DNA from 3 places in the Exiguobacterium sp. CH10 genome. Region 3 is predicted to be linked to each of the others. Evidence: riboswitches for the same ligand, from Rfam matches in the RefSeq annotation. Region 3 holds a riboswitch; each other region holds the start of a gene.
What was found. A riboswitch is a leader RNA that binds a small molecule or an ion and turns the genes downstream of it on or off. The one in region 3 is predicted to bind thiamine pyrophosphate.

Region 1 (5,413 bases), 1.2 Mb from region 3:
TGTTTGATGTTCCCATTCGCTTGTGCCGCTTCGATACTCTTCGCTGCACCATCTAGGTCGATCAAGAGTGTCTTGTCCGCTCCAGTGCTTCCACCAGAACCGGCTGCGAACACGATGACATCCATTCCGTCGATTGCTTTCTGTAAATCATCTACCGAGCCTTCGAGATCACCGAGTACGGCGTTGTATCCTTTTGACTTGAAGTCATTGAGTTGTTCTTCTTTACGCACCATCGCCGTGACGTGATGCTTTCCTTCATTGTGTAACTTTTCCACCAACTGATGGCCAATCTGGCCGTTTGCACCGATTACAAATACGTTCATCTGTCTTCCTCCTCAAGAATTAAATTCAGAGACAAGCGAAACGCCGGGTAGCTGTTGCTACATCCGGTGCAGAAGCAATGGCAGAGATGACGGCAACGCCGTCTGCCCCGTCAGAAAGGATTGAAGGAACATGCTCCGGAATAATACCTCCGATCCCCACAATCGGAAGCCGCGGATAGTGCTGACGAACTTGTTGAATCAGTTCCGTACCACGCACATGTCCCGCATCTAATTTGCTCTTCGTCGCATGAATCGGACCAATCCCGACATAATCTGCGAACGGAAGAGCCGCACTGACTTCCTCCATCGTATGGACGGAGACCCCTAACCATTTGTCAGGTCCCAATTGTTCACGAATCCATTCGGCAGGCAAATCGTCTTGTCCGACATGCACACCGTCCGCATCAATCGAGAGTGCCAAGTTCACATCGTCATTGATGATGAATGGAACATTCGCTTGTCGACATACACGTTGGAGCTCCTTCGCCATCGCTTCTTTTTCATCTCCATACAATGCATCTTTACCTTTTTCGCGAAATTGAAAACATGTCACACCACATCGAAGTGCCGTTTTGACTGTTGCCACCAAATCAGATGTATCCGTCGTCCCACACACAAAATAAAGACGAAGTTGCTTAGCGAGTGCTTGTTTCGTACATGACGTCAACGGTAATCACCTCTTCTTTCGCTAAACGATGTCCCCAATGATTCGTCGGTCCATGTCCCTGTCCAATCGATAATCCATGCGTAATCGCTTGATGGATAAATTGTTTCGCATCTACGACGGCTTGACGAAGTGTCTTCCCATATGCCAGCTCAGCCGTCAAGGCTGCAGAGAACGTACATCCCGTTCCATGTGTGTCTTTCGTCTCGATGCGGGGTGCTCTCACTTGAAACGCTTCAGATTCGGACACAATCAAATCGACGGCCTCCACACCTTCCATATGTCCACCTTTGATGATGACGACATCGACGCCGAGTTCCCGAATCGATTGAGCGGCCTTCATTCGGTCTGACTCGGTCCGAATCTCGATTCCGGCTAACACTTCCGCCTCAGGAATATTAGGTGTCACGACCGTCGCATATGGTAACAATTTCGTACGAAGTGCCTCGATCGCACTATCTTGCAACAAAGAAGCGCCTCCTTTCGCCACCATGACAGGATCGACGACCACGTGTTGGAAACGATGACGTTCAAGTGCTGTTGCTACCGTCTCAATGCGCTCCGCATCCACCAACATGCCTGTCTTACATGCCGTAATCTGAAAATCGTTTGCCACCGCATCGAGTTGCTTCGTAATCATTTCCACGGAAGTCGTTTCAATCCCATGCACGCCGAGTGTATTCTGGGCTGTGATGGCGGTAAGTACACTTGTCCCGAATACACCGAGCTCTTGAAATGTTTTTAAATCGGCTTGAATACCAGCTCCGCCCCCTGAATCAGACCCTGCAATCGTCAATACTTGCGGTCTCATGATGTCGACACCTCGATTCGATTCGTCGGGATTGTATATTGTGTCAATTGATGGAGGGCATTTAAAAAATGAATCGGAAAATCTCCCGGTCCTTCTGCCCGTTCGCTCGCCAACTCCCCGCAATAGGAATATCCCGACACGGCTGTCACCGTCGCCTTGAGCGCATTCTTTTCGACTGCTAGACATGCCCCGACGACCGCACTAAGTAAGCATCCCGTACCGGTCGTCTCAGTCATCCGTTTTGTCCCACCGCGTACTTCCATGACAACACTCCCGTCGCTGACCACGTCTTCTTTTCCAGTTACGGCTACGACGCACCCGTATCGTTTCGCTGCTTCAAGCGCCAATTGTCGCGGTTCGCATGCTCCGTCACCCGCATCGACACCTCGCGCTACCCAATCGACACCTATCAATGTCGCAATTTCTCCTGCATTTCCCCGAATGACCGTGACACGGACGTGACGCAAAATACGCTCGACGACATCCCGGCGGAATGACGTCGCCCCGACTCCAACCGGATCAAGTACAATCGGGCATCCCGCTTCGTTCGCCGCTTGTCCCGCACGAATCATCGTCGCCTCAGTCATCGTGCCGAGTGTCCCGATGTTTAACACGAGCGCATCGCTCACAAAGGTCATCTCTGCCACTTCTTCAATCGCGTCTGCCATGACGGGAGAGGCACCGATGGCGAGCAGTCCATTCGCCGAAAAATTGGCGACGACCGTGTTTGTGATGTTGTGGATCAACGGTTCCTGTTTTCGAATCTCACTCCAAATCTCATGTCTCATTGGTTGACCTCCTGTGACAACGTCCATGATTCGAGCGTCCATGCCATTTCCCAGAATGCGACTTCGTAGTAGCAACTCTTCAAGAAAAGTTTTGTGTAACGCACGCGTTCTTCTTCCGTTGCTTGTCCAGCCAATTCATCCAACCGATCAATCTGCTCTTCCACAAGCTCACGGAACCATTCCGAACCGTACGTCGCAATCCAAGCTGAATAAATCGGATGGTCGGGTCGTTTATCTTTTAAGCGTTCACCGATTTCGTAATACACCCAATAACACGGAAGGATTGACGCCAATACGTCACCGAGAGTCGGTCCTGCCTGTTGCATATGAAGCGCGTACGCGTAAGCGGTCGGTGCCGGTTCAAATGTCGCCAGTTCAACATCCGTCACGTTGAGCATCGTAAAGAACTCACGATGAAGTGAGAGTTCCGCCTCAATCGTGTGTAAGGCATGTGTCAAAAAGCGACTCGATAGTTCCATCGTCGGTGCGAGCGTCGCCCCTTTGGCCTGTACTTTCGAGAATTGATTCAAGTAATACGAATCTTGCATGACGTAATGTCTAAACTTTTTCTCATCGAGCGTTCCTTCTCCGAGTGAACGAACGAACGGATGATGAAAGCTTGCTTCAAACAATCCATCCGCTTCCTGACGTAAGTGATCTGTAAATTTCATAATAACTCCCCCTTATAACAGATAAAAAGACGCCGCCTCCCATAACGGAAGCGGCGTCTCGAACAGTCATATCTAGGTGAAGCCATATGAGTCGTCTCGCCCACTTCCCTACGCTAGCGTGAACTAGATCAGGTTCGAAGGGTCTGGACCTTGTCCATCTCAGCCGCGTGACGCGACTCCCCTAGTGGCAAACATTATGAAATTCAGTCGTCTTCGACCACATTCTATCAATCTTTTCATCAATTGCAAACCTTTTCCGATTCTGTTTTTCATTCTTCGCTTCGGGAATGGATAAATGAACTCATTTACATGAAAAGGATGTGTCCGGATTGAATACGATTTTATTAACCATTGCATTACTCTTCATCAGTTTGAACGTGTTTTGGTTTTTCAAACGTCAAACGTACAAGCAAACAGGATTTGACGGGAGATTGTTCGCTCAGTTGTTCGTTAGCCTATTTGGTGTCATGTTAGGATTCACATTGATTTATTATGCTTTGTCTCGTGATTCAGTCATTCTTGTGACTTCACTCGAATCCATGAATGCCGTTGAACCGACTTGGGAAAACCTCCTGTATTTCAGCGGGGTCACTTTATTATCAATCGGATTTGGTGATTTGTTGCCGATTGGTTTGACCCGATTATTCGCCATCATCGAAGGCGCCATCGGCATTTTGTTACCGAGTGCCTTCTTCATCAAATCGATGTATCAAAAAGACAAGTGAATATGTCCTAGCGCCCCGTGATGAGTAAGAACATATTAAATGCGACGAGACCGAGTGGTAGCATCGCGACCAAAATAATCGGCCATTTTTTTAAGCGAATGCCGACAAAGAGGACAAGACTTCCGACTAGAAGAGCAATAAATGTCGTATATGGATTCATGAAAAAACGCTCCTTTCTCTATAAGGAGCGTTTCCCGGCTCACGGCCTCATTAATCGTTCGAATGTCGAAGTGTTGCACATGCGGCACGGACGCGTCTGGCTTCTTCTTCCCGGAACACGAACTCACCTTGTTCCGCGACACGCTGTGCACAAAAGAAGAAGAGTGATTGCAGGCGATCATGCGTGTCTTCAATCGCGCTCAGCTCAGCCGAGGCATACGTCGCCGTGAGCATCTCCCACAATTCTTCTGGCAAGTGGTCGCGCATCCCGTCGCCCGACTTCCCGAGATTCGCAGAAAAGTCTGTTGCATAGCCGATGTTCCATTCCATCATCTGACGAAGCATATTTCGCATGATGTCGAGATGATCGAGCGCGTATAACACCTGGTGTCGTTTGATTCCTTTGACAACATAGAGTGACACCCACCAAAATTCATTCCAACAAGCCGCATACTCATCAACAGATGGACGTGTCACACGGTATGTGTTGTCTGACGGTGTCACACTTGGATGATGGTCTCGGTCAAACACGATCTGACTGAGCGAATCGGCTTTGAGCATCTCTTCAAGCTGCTCAGTGCTTCGAATCGTCAAATCAATACGGTGTCCGTCTACATATTGCACCAAAAATGCCACATGTCGTTCGGGATCAGACGTTTCAGGTGTCTGCATGATCAAGACTTCTCCAAACATGTCGATCCATGAGCGATCGGTCGCAACCACTTGTACATCTTCCACATAAAAAGTGAGGTCGACATCTTGGTATGGGTCTGGTCGGACGTTCGGATTGACGAGCGAACCGTTCAAAACGACCGTTCGGATGTGTTCACGTTCTTTCGCAAACGCAATCAACTGTTCAATAATTTGTTCCGGTTTCATTCTATAATCGCCCCCAATGAGCGTGCGACTTGAACCGCCTGCATCGCGTCTAGTTTTGTTTGTTGTAACGTCACGTTCGAAAAATCAACCCCATCGACAAGTGCTCCTCTGAAGTCGGCACCACGGCATACCGCATGTTGAAGTGTCGCCCGTGACAAGTCCGCCTGATACCAAACCGTTTCGGTCAAATCGGTACCATACAGGTCCGCCTCGACCAAACGAACATGGGACCAATCCATTTTCTTGAGCGACACGTGACGAAGGTTGACGAATGACCAGTCACCTTCTGTTACACGGACGCCCTCAAACTGACTCTCCTCAAAGGAAGACCCCGTCATTTTACATTGCTCAAACTCACTCGTGAACAAATTGGCACCATGGAACTGACAATTT
Region 2 (5,413 bases), on a different contig from region 3:
TACTCGCTCGGTGCGGTTCTTTATGAATTGTTGACGGGTCGTGTACCGTTCATCGGCGAGACGCCGGTCGCGGTCGCCCTTCAACATTTGCAAGATGACCCGATTCGACCGATGGACTTAAATCCGAATATCCCACAAGCGCTTGAGAACTGTGTCATGCAAGCCTTATCAAAATCACCGGGTGCCCGACATGCATCGGTCGCAGCCTTTAAAAAAGATTGCATGACCGCGTTGAGCCGTGAACGTGCCAATGAACCGAGACGACTCTCGGCAAATCAAGACGAGTTCGACCAGACGCTCGTCATGGCACCGGTCGTGCCGGAAGAAAAACAAGATGTGCCCGTGACACCACCACCGGTCACGCCACCAAAAGAACAGGAACCGGAAGAGGTGCCTGTGAAAAAGAAGAAACGAAAATGGTGGATTTGGATCTTACTCATCGTTCTATTGATTGGTGGAAGCATTGCCGCTTACGTGGTCGCCGACGAGATGTCGCGTTCCGTCGTGCCGGATGTCGTCGGCATGAGTATCGGGGATGCGACGACAGAGCTTGAAGCTTCCGGGTTTGTCGTCGAAGTGACAGAACGGGCGAGCGATGATATTGCGGAGGGTGAGGTCATTTCGCAAAATCCGCAAGAAGGACGTAAGCCAAAACGCGGAACGACCGTGACGATTGTCGTATCGGCTGGAAAAGAAACGGTCGAAATGCCAAACGTAGAAGGTCTCTCGCAAACTGCTGCCGAACGTATGTTGAAAGACTTGGCATTCAGCGACCTTGAAATCACAACAGAAGCTTCCGAAACGGTGAATAGCGGAGACGTGATTTCGCAATCGGTCGACCCAGGTGAAGAGGTCGTTCCTTCAGAGGTGACGGTCACACTCGTCGTGTCGACAGGAAGCAACAAAGTGGAACTATCGAACCTTGCTGGATATACGTTCGACGAAGCATCCATTTATGCTGAACAGAACAAATTGAAAATCGTGAAGCGGGATGAATTTTCGACAAGTGTTCCAAAAGGTCAAATCATCCGTCAACTTCCGACAGCCGGGACAGCAGTCGACCCGGGAACGGAACTTACGGTCATCGTATCGGAAGGCGTTGAACCGACCGATATTTCGATTGAACGTGAAGTGACCGTGGAAGTCGAACAACCGGATAAAGACAAGAAGCCGAAGACGGTCGAAGTCGTGATTCGTACGGTTGACGCACGTGGTGAGATTGAGGTGCTTCGTGATCAAATCACAGAGACGACAACGTATTCGTATACGCTCGTCATTGCTCCTGACGAAGTCGGGACGGCGACGATTGAAGTCGATGGTGAGATTGTCCGAACGGATTCAGTCACATATGCACAAGCTGAAGAGGCACAATAAAGAGGTGACGGTGTCGTCACCTCTTTTTTAAAGGAGGTAGTCATAATGAAAGGAACAATCATTCGCCTTCAAGGCGGGTTTTACGATGTGATGACCGAGACGAATCAAGAGATTCGTTGTCGGGCTAGAGGGAATTTTCGAAAACGCAACATCTCACCTGTCGTCGGCGACGATGTGGTGATTCAAGATCAAGAAGATGGGACCGGCTATATTTTAGAAGTGGATGAGCGTCAAAACCACCTCGTTCGCCCGCCGATTGCCAATATCGATCAGGCGTTCCTCCTCTTTTCAGTAAAAGAACCAGCGTTTTCGTATCATTTGCTTGACCGTTTCCTCGTGCTCATTGAATCGAAACAAGTTCATCCAATCATCGTCTTGACGAAGATGGACTTGCTTGATGAACATGAAGTCGAGCCGATCCGGGAGGCGGTTGCACGCTATCGTGCCATTGGGTATGAGGTGATTGAGACGTCGACAGAGCATGCGCGCGGAGTGGATGAAGTACGCGGGCTCTTTGAAGGAAAAACGAGCGTCTTCGCCGGTCAGACCGGTGTCGGAAAAAGTTCGTTACTCAACGCCGTCGCACCAGAGCTCGAGTTGGCGACAGGGAAAATCTCTAAATCACTCGGTCGAGGGAAGCACACGACGCGTCACGTGACGTTGATTCAATTAGCGGATGGGCTTGTTGCTGACACACCTGGATTTTCAAGCTTGGAGTTTCCGCAAGAACTTGAGGCGGACGAACTCAGATGGTGTTTTCCTGAGTTCGTAGAACGCCATGACGATTGTAAGTTCCGCGGATGTGCTCACCTGAATGAACCGGGATGTGCCATCAAACAAGCCGTTGAAAAGGGTGAAATCGCTTCAACACGGTACGAGAATTATGTTACCTTTATGGAGGAGTTAAACGATCGAAAACGGAGGTATTGACAGATGATTAAAATTGCACCATCTATTTTAGCGGCCGACTTTGCCAATTTGGAGGCGGAAGTGAAAGCTGTACAAGAAGCGGGAGCGGACTATATCCATTTTGACGTCATGGACGGGCAGTTCGTGCCGAACATCTCAATTGGCCTACCAGTCCTCGCGAGCTTGCGTAAAAAATCAGATATGATCCTCGATGTGCATTTGATGATTGACCAACCGGAACGCTATGTTGAAGACTTCGTGAAAGCGGGAGCGGATATCGTGACCGTTCACGTGGAAGCGACGAACCATTTGCATCGCGTCTTGCAACAAATCAAAGCGGCTGGTGCCAAATGTGGAGTCGTCTTGAATCCACATACACCACTCTCGACGATTGAGCACGTGCTTGCGGACGTCGACATGGTATTGCTCATGACCGTCAACCCGGGATTCGGGGGACAAGCGTTCATTGAATCAGTCGTACCGAAAATTTCAGCACTCAGCCAACTTCGCCAAGACCGTCAGCTTGATTTTGAGATTGAAATCGATGGTGGTGTCAACGCGGAGACGGCAAAACATTGCATCGACGCAGGCGCTGATGTCCTTGTTGCGGGATCAGCCATCTACAATCAACCAGATTATAAAGCAGCCATCGATAGCATTCGTGGCGCATCTCGTGTATAATCAACGATAGAACAACAAGATAGAGTCGCAAGGGGTGTCACATCATGTGGCTGAGAGGCATACGCTAACCCTTTGAACCTGTTCCGTTCACACGGACGTAGGGATGTGGCGAAAATGCACGTTGCGAATCCAAGCAGCATGGCGTTTACGTCATGCTGCTTTTTGTCGTTCAACCAAATAAAGGAGGAAAAAAGATGAAATCACGTTTCAAATTACAAGCGCTCATTGAAATTTCATTGTTTGCGGCGCTCGGGCTCATTTTCGATTTGCTCATTCCATATCGCTTGCCACAAGGAGGATCAATCAGTTTAGCGATGCTCCCAATCTTTGTGATGGCATTCCGTCACGGACTAAAAGGTGGTCTCGCGACAGGTGCCCTCGTTGGGACACTCCAACTCTTGTTCGGTGCCTATATTTTCACGCCCGTACAATTCTTGCTCGATTATACGGTCGCCTATGGCCTTGTCGGTATGGCCGGAGTGTTCGCGGGGCGTGTGAAACATGCTGCGAGTCAAGGCGCGACGAAGACGCTTGCCACTTATTTAGTACTCGGGGCGCTCCTTGGGTCGATGTTACGATACGCGGCACACGTCATCTCGGGAATTGTCTTTTTTGCTGAATATGCAGAAGGTCCGGTCGTCGCCTATTCACTCGGCTATAATGCTACGTACATGGCACCATCCTTCGTCATCTCAGCCATCGTGTTAGTGCTCCTCTTCACGACAGCACCACGTTTCACACGTGTGGCGACACGGGATCTCCGTCAATGAATATATTGATCGTCGCGGCGAGTCCGGAACCCATTCCAGACTTACCGCGTGATGCCGATTTTGTCATCGGCGTTGATGGCGGATATCAAAGGTTATTAGATGAAGAGATCGTACCAGACGTTGTGGTCGGTGACTTTGATTCGTTCGAAGGACTACCACCTGATGAAGCGCTACGCTATCCCTCGGAAAAAGATGTGACGGACCTAGAGATTGCACTAGCGCTTGCGAGAGAACGCGGGGCGACACGGATGGATGTATATGGTGGCTTAGGCGGACGCATTGACATGACGTTTGCGAACGTCGGCCTACTTGAAGCCTATCCGGAGATGGTTCTTCACGGAGAAGGCCAAACGGTTTATCTCGTAAGAACAGGTAACGAGGTCATCATGAAGCGAGACGGGTATTATCTTTCCTTCATGCCCTGGAAGACGGCAACGATTTCGATTGAAGGTGTCAAATATCCACTCGATCATCATGAAGTCAAGAGTGGGGAGGCGTTGACCATTTCGAATGAATGGACCGAAGCGACTGCCCGATTGACGGTTCATCAAGGGATGGTTCTCGTCATGATCATCAAAAAATGAGCAAAAAAAATCCCATCGGCGAATGCCGCTGGGATTTATTCGTTCGTGTATAAGTATTATACGCGTTCAACGAGACCTGATTTAAGTGCGCGAGCTGAAACCCAAACGCGTTTCGGTTTACCGTCAACGAGAATACGAACTTTTTGTACGTTTACACCCCAAGTACGTTTTGTCTTGTTGAGTGCGTGCGAACGGTTGTTACCTGATTTAGGTGATTTACCTGTTACGTAGCATTTACGTGCCATGCGTTTCCCCTCCTTTTTTATGTGGGTTCGTCCTAATAGACACTCGTTTATATTAGCACGGCTTTTTTCCCGATGCAACTAGAAAATCATGCCATGACAAGAAAAAAACTTGACATTACTCTCAAGGATTTGAATAATGAATGAGGTTATCGCGTTAATTGACCGAGTTTCTGGAGCAGGTTCTTTTAATAACTAGGTACTTATTGTAGAATGTACATTAGGAATCATTCCGAATAAAGGAGGCTACTCCATATGGCAATTGAAATGAAGACAACATATGGCAATATTGACATCACAAGTGACGTCATCGCGACACTCGCAGGTGGTGCGGCGATGGAATGCTTCGGTGTGGTCGGCATGGCTTCACAAGCACAATTGAAAGACGGCATTGCTGAATTGTTAAAACGTGAAAATTATGCACGTGGTGTCGTCGTACGTCAAGAAGACGAAGACGTACATATCGACATGCACATCATTGTAAGCTACGGAACGAAAGTATCTGAAGTTGCATACAACGTGCAGAGCCGAGTGAAGTATACGCTTGGAGAAACTTTAGGATTAAACGTTTCGTCGGTAAATATATTCGTTCAAGGCGTTCGTCTGACGAATGACTGACGAAAACGGAGGAGGATTTGGTGTGGGTTTAAAACGTTTAGATGGATTGGCGCTCTCAAACATGATCGCGAACGGAGCGGCCAACTTGAGCCAAAACGCAGATTATGTGGATTCGCTTAACGTCTTCCCGGTTCCAGACGGAGATACGGGAACGAACATGAACTTGACGATGACGTCGGGTGCGAAAGAAGTAGCAGCGATGAACTCATCAGATATCGCAGAGGTGTCATCGAAG
Region 3 (5,413 bases):
CCTTTTTATCAGGTACGACAACGCAACGTGCTTATATGTTGATGCAAAATCATTTGTCGCAACCCGTTCGGGAGATGCGTGTCATCAGTCTCGTGCCAACACTTGCCATCAATGATAATCTTCCATATGTGGAATCGCAGCTCGACGAGACGAATTATCACTATGTCGAAGAGACGTTACAAGAGGTGGAGGCGAGCGGCGGGATGATCATCGTCGGTTGGGGTTCGCCTGGTCGATTGATGCACCATGCGACATCCTATAAATCGCTCTTTGCCGATTACGAGTCGAATATGTACTGTATCGGTACGACTGCTAAAGGCGAACCGCAACAGATTCGTATGGCCAACGAGAACACGGTACTCGAGGCGTTCAACAATGAATCGGTAAAACCAAAGTTTCGGATTGTGAAGGAAACGAAAAAGGAAGATGACTCCATGTGAGTCACCTTCCTTTTTTATATGCCCGCCCAGATGGCGATTCCAAATAACGTGAGTAACACACCTGACCAAACAAAATCACTTGATTTGATCTCGATCTTGTCAAAAATCGTTCGTTTCCCACTCGTGAACCCTCTCGCTTCCATCGAAAAGGCGATGCGTTCGGCCCGTCGGATCGAACCTGCAAGGAGTGGCAACAGTAATTTCGGAACGTGCCGAAGGCGTTCCCATTTCGTATCGAGAGATACACCACGTAGCCGATGCGCATATTGGAGTTGCTGTAGCTCACGCTGCAACAAAGGAATGAAACGGAACCCGACAAGGGCACTATAGGCGATTGTCGGCGATAACTTCGCCTGTTGCATCAAACTCATAACGAATCGCTTTGAATCCGTTGTCATCATGAAAAGAAGAGAGAGGACCGTGAACGCCAGGACACGAAGACTAAGGGCAACGGCAACGCGTCTCTCTTCAACTGTGATGTCCTGACCGAGTATGGTCATCCACGTCTCCCCCCCTAGGTCTTTCCCGAACACGAGCGTCGTCCAAAACGTACCGACCGCTGTGATTAGAAATGGAATCAAGAACATTCCCCATCTCTTCCACGATACGTCCGTTGCCACCAGCTGAATCAGTAGCGTACCGACAATGATGACGAGCGGGGTCCAAGGGTTGTAAAACAGCGCCAGACCGAACATGATGAGCGTCAATGTCACAAATTTCACCGTCGGATTCATGTCATGGAGTGACATCGTTCTCCCCTCCCCTTCAATCGATAATCAAGGAGCATCTCTGTGTTCTGCCATAGTTCATCCCCGAACGGTCCTGAAAGTTCCCCGTCCTTCATCAGATAGAATGTATTGGCGATATTGGCGAACGATAGGTCATGGGTTACGAACAGGATGGTCTGCCCTTGTTCCGCATGCCGCTTCATCAGCGCCTCGAGTGCATGGAGTGACGCTTCGTCCTGACCTGCAGTCGGTTCATCGAATGCAAGCAACTGTTTACTCGATAGCGACTGGATTCCAACTGCGAGCCTCCGTTTTTGGCCATGGCTTAGGGATAACGGATGGAGGGATCTCTGATTATGAAGCTCCATGTCAGATAACACGGTCTCAATTGATGTTTCGTGACCAAACTGCAACTCTCGCTCAACGGAGTTCATAAAAAATAAATGTTCTGGTGATTGTGGCACGAGTCCGACCCGATGATCGTGTTCTGTTAAGCTTCTTAAAAATGTCGACTTCCCGCTCCCATTCGGTCCAAGAATGGCAATCACTTCTCCAGCCCGGACGTGGAGCATCGTCTCGTTGAGCTGAAACGAATCACGTCTGACCTCTTTAACCTTGTAGCGTTGAATAGCTGAGAGTGACGCGTTCGACTTCACGAATGCAAAATCCTCGACCGGACGGAATGATTCATTCCTAACGACACACCCTCGCTCTAACTTAATATGCCAGTCAAAGTAATCTCCCCATAGATGGGGACGATGCTCGACGACAATGACATTCAGGTCTTTCATCTTGTCGAGCCATTTTACAAATTCTTCCGCGGTCACTGGGTCTAGATGCGTCAACGGTTCATCGAGCAGAAGCCATTCCGGTCTTCCGACTAGAGCGCACGCAACAGCAATCCGCTGTTTCTGCCCGCCTGACAACGAATCGATTTTGCGGTTTCGATAGTCACTCAACTGTAACGATTCGAGGATTTCCGTCACGCGTTGTTCGATGTCTGAGACAGGTGTCGACAAGTTCTCAAGTGTGAAGATCAGTTCTTCTTCCACCCGCTCCATGACAAATTGCGTATCCGGGTCTTGAAACACCGTTCCGACCCGCTGATTAATCTCGCCAGGTGCATAGTCGTCGTATGTTCGTCCAAGTAGTTCGAGCCTGCCATCAAGGATTCCGTCACAATTCTCCGGATAGAGACGGTTGAATAGCGCGAGAAGTGTCGACTTCCCGCTCCCACTCGCACCAGATAACATCGTACGACCTTGCCGAACCGATACCGTGACATCCTTAAGAATCGCATCTAAACTTTCTGGGAATCGAAAATGAAGTGACTCTGTCTCAACCATGGACGTTTCCACTTCGTGAAATCGCATAACCGCGAAGTGATCCTGTCTTCAACAATAGGTCACTGAGCAACTTCCCACCGATTCCAGCGATGACCATCCCACTGACGGCTCTCAGCCCGAACATCGTCGCCACATAACCTGGCTCTAACATCGTGAACCCACTCATGAAATATGTATAGACGAAACTCGTGACAGCCGACCCAAATCCGGCCAGCATAAGAACCCATAGCTCATAACGTCTATAGCCCGTCATCGCAAAGACGGCTTCTGCCCCTAAACCTTGTACGATGCCGACCAAGATGATGCGTGGCCCAATGGCATTCCCAATCAACATCTCAATCGTTGCGGCCATCACTTCTGAGATGAATGCCGCCCCCGGTTTACGAATGATGTATGCCGAGATAATCGATACGATAAACCAGATGCCAAAGATCCACTCGTAGGCAATGGGTCCGATCAACCCTGCCCACAAGTTACCGATATGAACGAACAATAAATAGACGACCGCGAAGACAACAGATAATACGGAAACAAGGACGACTTCTTTCAATTTCCACGATTTAAGCATGTCGCCCTCCATGTGACGGACTATTTACGCTGAACGTCACCGTCATGACAACATGTCGGTTCTTTTCACGCGTCCGCTTAAAGGCCGCCTCGTAGTATGAGAACACTGCATCTAAATTCCCGTGGATACCTGATGCATAATGCATCGACTCGTTATAGACACCAGCTTGTTTTGCTTGCTCGATTTCCTCATAGATAAGCTCCATGTAATTGTCAGCACCCATCGGATAGAGTGCGAACTGCGAAGACACATACTGGTCTCTTGATGCACCGTTTGATGGTTCGCTAGGAGTCTCGAGTGCCTCATCTCCCGTCGAATCTCCTGGACAACCGACAGAGAACGTTCCGCTCATCGAGACGTGCTTCCCTTCCTCCGAAGCAAGACTCAACACCGTTCGAGCGACGTCAAACACATGCTCGACTCGTCCACGGATGACCGTCGACACGTCATCCGTATGTCTCCACACACCTGACAGATCCGTTCGTTTTAGTGCACCTTTGATTGTCCCTACAAAATCGTCTGTCATCGGGCTCAGTGTGAATCGAAACCCGACAATCGGACTCGTACCACATGATTCATTCATTCTATTTCCCCCTCTAAATGTGTTTGCATAAAAAAAGCCGCATTCATGAGAATGCAGCAGCAAAATCTATACAAACTTGCATAGAGAAAGTGCCGCACTTCCTCACGCCAGTATTATCTGGATCGAGTTATAAGGGATCGGAGCCATGCTCTCATCTCAGCCGAAGCACCCCTAGTGCAGTCATTGATATGCGGTTACTTATGCAGTCACAGTATAGCGATGTTTCGAAGCTTTGTAAACGGTCAATCTGAATATGTGACGAATTGACCTGTACCCGGGAGCGGGTCATGGAACGTATCCCACGATGTTTCCATCTCCTCATCCGTCAATAAGCAAGCATCAAGTGACCGCTCGACCGTCTCCCGGTCCATTCGTTGACCGATGAGGACCAATTCGTTCTGTCGGTCTCCGTACGGCTCGATGTAGTCTTCGCGCAGTTCCGGTTCGGTTGCAAACATAGCCTCTCGTTCACTCTTCGGAAGTGTCGCTAACCAACGCCCCGCATGTTCGAGCGTTGATGCATACCCAGCCTGTGAAAACAGACAAGCGAGGTCGTTTCGTGTCGCAATCCATAAGAAACCTTTGGCACGAACGATTTCTTTAGGGTAATGTTCCATCCAATTCATCAAACGCTCAGGATGGAATGGTCGACGCCGGCGGTAAACGAACGAACTGATGCCATACTCTTCCGTTTCCGGCGTATGTTCTTCCGACTCGAGCTCTTGAATCCAACCTGCGGCGCGCATCGCTTGGTCAAAATCGAACAACTGGACGTCTAGCAGGTCGTCTAACGCCACATTCGAGTAGGTCGACGTCAACAACCTTGCGCTCGGATTGAGCGTTTTCAGTAAGCCCTTCATCTCCTGCAGTTCTTCTTCAGATACCCTGTCCGCCTTGTTCAATACGATGATGTCCGCAAACTCGACTTGGTCGACGAGAAGGTCGACGACTTCACGTACGTCACCTGTATCGACGGCTTGTTGGCGTTCCATAAGCGATTCACCGGAATTGAAATCTTTGAAGAAGCGGTACGCATCGACGACGGTGACCATCGCATCGATATAGACACGACTCGTCAAATCGATTCCGAGCGCATCGTCGGCATACGAAAACGTCTGCGCAACGGGAATCGGCTCTGAAATCCCAGAAGACTCGATGATGATGCCATCGAGCTCGCGATCTTTCGTTAATTCATAGACAGACGTCAGCAAATCTTCTCGGAGCGTGCAACAGATGCATCCATTCGAGAGCTCGACTAGTTTTTCATTGGTCCGAGAGAATCCTCCTTGCTCAATCAACTTTTCATCGATATTCAGTTCACTCATATCATTCACGATGACCGCATATTTCTTGTGATCTCGGTTATGTAAGATGTGATTAAGCAGCGTCGTCTTGCCGCTACCAAGATACCCCGATAGTACCGTAATTGGAATTCGTTTCATGATATATCCTCCATTTAAATCGTAATTATTACTTTTTATATAATGGAATGGTAACATCTTTTTGTCAACAAAAAAACACGTCCAACGACGTGTTTTTGAACATGTGGGTATTTATTCTTCAAGTGCCCTTCTTTCGGCTTCCGAGCGCGGATAAGCGTTCGCCTGCCATTCAGCCCGATAAATCGAGTCGAGTTGAGTCAATCCGACCTCGTCCTCATCTTTGTCTGAATCGACGCTCGGCACCTCATCCCACTTCGGGTCGAGGTAAGAATGATCTTCTTCACTTGCTCGATTTTCTTGGATCTT

Region 1: another riboswitch for thiamine pyrophosphate. It lies ahead of tenA (thiaminase II); the one in region 3 lies ahead of KNP04_RS00680 (Ykof family thiamine-binding protein).
Region 2: another riboswitch for thiamine pyrophosphate. It lies ahead of thiT (energy-coupled thiamine transporter ThiT); the one in region 3 lies ahead of KNP04_RS00680 (Ykof family thiamine-binding protein).

Annotation. Positions count from the first base shown of each region.
Region 1 covers NZ_JACSKO010000001.1:1,285,357-1,290,769, forward strand. Annotated here, with positions in the region: gene KNP04_RS06430 (SDR family oxidoreductase) at 1-323, opposite strand, end outside; gene thiE (thiamine phosphate synthase) at 349-990, opposite strand; gene thiD (bifunctional hydroxymethylpyrimidine kinase/phosphomethylpyrimidine kinase) at 959-1,798, opposite strand; gene thiM (hydroxyethylthiazole kinase) at 1,795-2,586, opposite strand; gene tenA (thiaminase II) at 2,583-3,257, opposite strand; TPP riboswitch at 3,346-3,450, opposite strand; gene KNP04_RS06455 (ion channel) at 3,578-3,982, shown strand; gene KNP04_RS06460 (hypothetical protein) at 3,990-4,142, opposite strand; gene KNP04_RS06465 (aminoglycoside 6-adenylyltransferase) at 4,193-5,020, opposite strand; gene KNP04_RS06470 (pentapeptide repeat-containing protein) at 5,017-5,413, opposite strand, start outside.
Region 2 covers NZ_JACSKO010000002.1:450,271-455,683, forward strand. Annotated here, with positions in the region: gene pknB (Stk1 family PASTA domain-containing Ser/Thr kinase) at 1-1,374, shown strand, start outside; gene rsgA (ribosome small subunit-dependent GTPase A) at 1,417-2,304, shown strand; gene rpe (ribulose-phosphate 3-epimerase) at 2,308-2,964, shown strand; TPP riboswitch at 2,985-3,085, shown strand; gene thiT (energy-coupled thiamine transporter ThiT) at 3,159-3,734, shown strand; gene KNP04_RS09105 (thiamine diphosphokinase) at 3,731-4,318, shown strand; gene rpmB (50S ribosomal protein L28) at 4,375-4,563, opposite strand; gene KNP04_RS09115 (Asp23/Gls24 family envelope stress response protein) at 4,816-5,178, shown strand; gene KNP04_RS09120 (DAK2 domain-containing protein) at 5,201-5,413, shown strand, end outside.
Region 3 covers NZ_JACSKO010000001.1:125,027-130,439, forward strand. Annotated here, with positions in the region: gene KNP04_RS00660 (DUF1643 domain-containing protein) at 1-440, shown strand, start outside; gene KNP04_RS00665 (energy-coupling factor transporter transmembrane component T family protein) at 455-1,174, opposite strand; gene KNP04_RS00670 (ABC transporter ATP-binding protein) at 1,171-2,514, opposite strand; gene KNP04_RS00675 (ECF transporter S component) at 2,507-3,082, opposite strand; gene KNP04_RS00680 (Ykof family thiamine-binding protein) at 3,075-3,665, opposite strand; TPP riboswitch at 3,748-3,848, opposite strand; gene KNP04_RS00685 (GTP-binding protein) at 3,908-5,107, opposite strand; gene KNP04_RS00690 (hypothetical protein) at 5,219-5,413, opposite strand, start outside.